DNA from 2 places in the Paraclostridium sp. genome. Region 2 is predicted to be linked to the other one. Evidence: predicted binding sites of a transcription regulator. Region 2 holds the regulator's gene; the other holds the start of a gene.
The links. The regulator HrcA, encoded in region 2, represses chaperone genes, less so after heat shock. The targets are predictions, from matches to a motif close to TTAGCACTCNNNNNNNNNGAGTGCTAA.
Positions count from the first base shown of each region.

Region 1: a site for HrcA is predicted at 1,008-1,034, ahead of clpB (ATP-dependent chaperone ClpB). Genes of this name have one in related genera too.

Region 1 is NZ_JBOFKN010000075.1:16,899-19,115, reverse strand. Features, by position in the region: gene clpB (ATP-dependent chaperone ClpB) at 1-972, opposite strand, end outside; gene ACRCYC_RS05270 (hypothetical protein) at 1,171-2,217, shown strand, end outside.
Region 2 is NZ_JBOFKN010000023.1:13,315-15,531, forward strand. Features, by position in the region: gene hemW (radical SAM family heme chaperone HemW) at 1-445, shown strand, start outside; gene hrcA (heat-inducible transcriptional repressor HrcA) at 547-1,569, shown strand; gene grpE (nucleotide exchange factor GrpE) at 1,585-2,139, shown strand; gene dnaK (molecular chaperone DnaK) at 2,205-2,217, shown strand, end outside.

The DNA.
Region 1 (2,217 bases), on a different contig from region 2:
ATATTCATCAAATGTAGTTGCTCCTATACAGTTAAGCTCGCCTCTTGCTAACATTGGTTTTATTAAATTTCCTGCATCCATTGCTCCATCAGTTTTTCCAGCTCCTACTATTGTGTGTATTTCATCTATAAATAATATTATGTTTCCTTCTGAAGATTGAACTTCTTTAAGTACCGCTTTTAGCCTTTCTTCAAACTCTCCTCTGTATTTAGCTCCCGCAATTAAAGCTCCCATGTCTAGTGAGAATATTACTTTATCTTTTAATCCCTCAGGGACATCGCCTCTAACAATTCTTTCTGCTAAACCTTCAACTATTGCCGTTTTACCAACACCAGGTTCACCAATTAAAACAGGATTATTTTTAGTTCTTCTTGATAAAATCCTTATAACTCTTCTTATTTCTTCATCTCTTCCTATTACCGGATCTAATTTATTCTTTTTTGCTAACTCTACTAAGTTAGTAGCATATCTTGCTAATGCCTCATATGTTCCTTCTGGGTCATTCGTTTCCACTCTTTGACTTCCTCTAACATTTGATAATACATTTAAAAAGTCTTTTTTATTTATATTATATTGTTTAAATATTTTTCCTACATTAGTGTTAACTTCTATATCCATTATTGCAAGTATAACGTGTTCTACACTTATATATGCATCTTTAAATTCTTTAGATATTTCTTCAGCTTTTATTAATACTTCATTTATTCTTCTTGTAGCTGTTACCCCTTGTGAGCTTATTCCCTCTCCATGTAGTTGTGGTAACTTACTTAGTTGTGTGTTTATACTATTGTTTAACGATGCAACTGATATATTCATCTTTTCCATTATATTTGGAATAAGTCCATCTTCTTGATTTACAAGTGCACTTAGTAAGTGAATTACATCTACTTGTTGATTATTATTTTTTATTGCTATATCATAAGCTTCATTTAAGCTTTTTTGTACTCTTATTGTCATTTTATCTATATTCATAATAAAATACCTCCACTATTCAGTTTTATATTTCATTAGCACTCTTCATCATCAAGTGCTAACAAGTTGTTATTAATAATATATACACATATTTGTACTTTGTCAATATTTTTTATTTTTTCCCATCTTAATTTGCCAATGTAACTAATAATATCTCTTGTACATATAGTATACTATCTTATTCTAAGGGGGCATTCTATGATTTTAACTGGTGCACACTATATTTATATGTTTTTTATATTAATAATCTTATTTACTATGATTATGAAAAAAGATACAATAGTTCCTTGTATTTTAGGAGTTTTTTTATTGGCTTTATTTTATACAAGCAATCTATCTTCATCTATAGGATCTATTTTTAATGGGCTTATTATATCTTTAAGAGAATTAGGACCTGTAATAATGATAATTTCTATAATGGTATCTTTGTCAAAATCACTTGAAGATAATTATGCTATTGAATATATGATAAAACCATTTTCAAGAGTTATAAAAAATGAAACTACTGCATTTTTTACAGTAGGTATATCTATGATGATACTTTCTTGGTTTTTCTGGCCTAGCCCAGCAGTTGCTTTAGTTGGTGCTATTTTTCTACCAATAGCTGTTCGTTCTGGCCTTCCTGCTATAGGTGTAGCAGTTGCTCTTAATTTATTTGGTCATGGGCTTGCACTTTCAACTGATTTTATAATTCAGGGTGCTCCAAGTATTACTGCAGGTGCTGCTGGTATAGATGTGTCTAGTATTATAAATGATGGTATGATTTTGTTTTGGGTTATGGCTGTAGTTACTATTGGAGTCTCTTTTTACATGCTTAAGCGAGACATAAAAAATGGATTATTCAATAATGAAATAAAAGAAAATAAGCATATAGAGATAAAATCATTTAATATAAAAGCTAAAGTAGTTACATTTTTAGTATTAATATTATTTACTTTAGATATTTTAGCTATGTTTAAGTTTGATTTAAAAGGCGGAGATGCTACTGCTTTACTTGGAGGAACAGCTATAGTTTTATTAATTATAATAAATGTTATTAATCATGGAAAAGATAGTTTAGATAATATATGTAAAAACATTACAGATGGGTTTTTATTTGGCATGAAAATATTTGCTGTTATTATTCCCATAGGAGCTTTTTTCTATATGGGAGAGATTTTACCTTTAACAGATCTTTTAGGTGAGGTTCTACCTTCTACTTCACAAGGATTATTATCTGATATAGGAGTTGCTTTGTCTGAGGTC
Region 2 (2,217 bases):
TGGCTATAATCAGTACGAAATATCTAATTATTCAAAATATGAAAAAGAATGTAAACACAATATTATCTATTGGAAGTGTGATAACTATCTAGGGTTAGGGCCTGGAGCATCTGGGTATATAGAAGATACAAGATATTCGAATGTAGAAGATTTAAACGAGTATAATAACAAACTAAACCAAAATTTAAAGCCTATAAATGAAGAAAATAAATTAAGTGATAAAGATAAGATAGAAGAATTTATTTTTATGGGGCTTAGAATGAATGAAGGAATAAGTTTAGATATATTTGAAAAAAGGTTTAAAATTGATTTTAAAGATCTATATAAAAATGCTTTAGAAAAATTAATAGCTAATAAGCTTATAAAGATGGAAGATTCCAACGTTTCTTTAACTCAAAAGGGAAGAGAAATATCAAATAGTGTTTTTATAGAGTTTATAAATTAATTAAAAAGTGTTGACAAAGAAAATTTAAAGTGATATAAAATATATATAATCTTTTAGCACTCCAACATAATGAGTGCTAACAAAAGAGGAGGGTTTTGATTATGACGGAGTTAAATGAAAGAAAATTAGATATCCTCAAAGCTATAGTCAAAGACTATATAGATACTGCAGAAGCTGTAGGATCTAGAACTCTTTCTAAAAAGTATGAGTTGGGCGTAAGTGCAGCTACTATAAGAAATGAAATGGCTGACTTAGAAGAATTAGGATATTTAATACAACCTCATACCTCCTCAGGAAGAATTCCTTCAGAAAAAGGATATAAACTTTATGTTGATTCGCTTATGAAAGAATATGAGTTAGATAATATTGAAAAGAACTTAATTGAAGAATCAATAAATCATAACATGAATTATATGAATGATTTGATACATGAAACATCTAAGTTAATATCAAAGTTAACAAATTATACAACAATAGCTGTTACTAAAAATGTATCAAACTTACAAAATATAAAACATATTCAATTAGTTGGATTAGATGAAAAAAGTATAGTTTTAGTTATAGTTACTGAAAAAGGTGATATTAAAAATACTACTCTTTCAACTAACATACAAATTGATCAAGCTAAGCTTAATTTGATTTCTGATAAACTTACTAGAAAGCTCTCGGGTAAAAATATATCTGAGATTGATGAAGAGTTTTTAAATTACATAAAATATGAAATTACAGAAAACTCTTTGATAATAGATAAGCTTATAGATTCATTAAATCTTGGCATTGAAGAAAACAATACATCAATGTCATTAAGTGGAGCAACTAATATTTTTAATTTTCCTGAGTTTAGCGATGTAGTTAGAGCAAAAACATTTTTAACTATGTTAGAGGAAAAAGAGAATATATCTAATATGCTAAAATCAAAAGGAATTCAAAAAGAAAACCTAAATATAATTATAGGTAGTGACAATGACTGCGAGGTAGCTCAAGATTGTAGTATTATAACTGCAACTTACAATATAGATAAAGATGTAGTAGGAAAAATTAGTTTAATTGGTCCAACTAGAATGGATTATGCAAAAGTATATTCAATACTTAACTATATGGGACTACTACTAAACAAAAAATAGTTAGGGGTGTAAGTTTTGGAAAATAATAAGCAAGAAGAATTACAAGAAGAAATAAACGATAATACATCAGAGGAAGTTGAAGAAACTATTGAAGAGGCTATAGAGGAAGCAACTGAAGCTAAAGAAAGCTTAGAATCTGACAACAAAGAAGAAAAAATAGAAGAACTTACAGATACTCTTCAAAGACTTCAAGCAGAATATGCAAACTATAGAAGAAGAACTCAACAAGAGAAAGAAACTATGGGCATATTTGCTAATGAAAAAATATTAAATGAGTTAATACCAGTTATGGATAATATGGAAAGAGCTATGGATGCTTGTACTGATAAAGAAGATAGTATGTATAAAGGTATAGACATGGTTCAAAAACAATTAAAAGCTACATTTGAAAAATTCGGACTAGAAGAAATAAAAGCTGAAGGTCAAGAATTTGATCCAAACCTACACTTAGCGGTTATGCAAGAACCAGTAGATGGAGTTGATGCTAATCAAGTGGTTATGGTTTTACAAAAAGGGTATAAATTAAATACAAAGACATTAAGACCTGCAATGGTTAAAGTATCTTGTTAATATAAAATATAAAATTTAAATTGATTAAAATCAATTAACATATAAAATTCGAGGAGGCTATTAAAATGGGAAAAATAA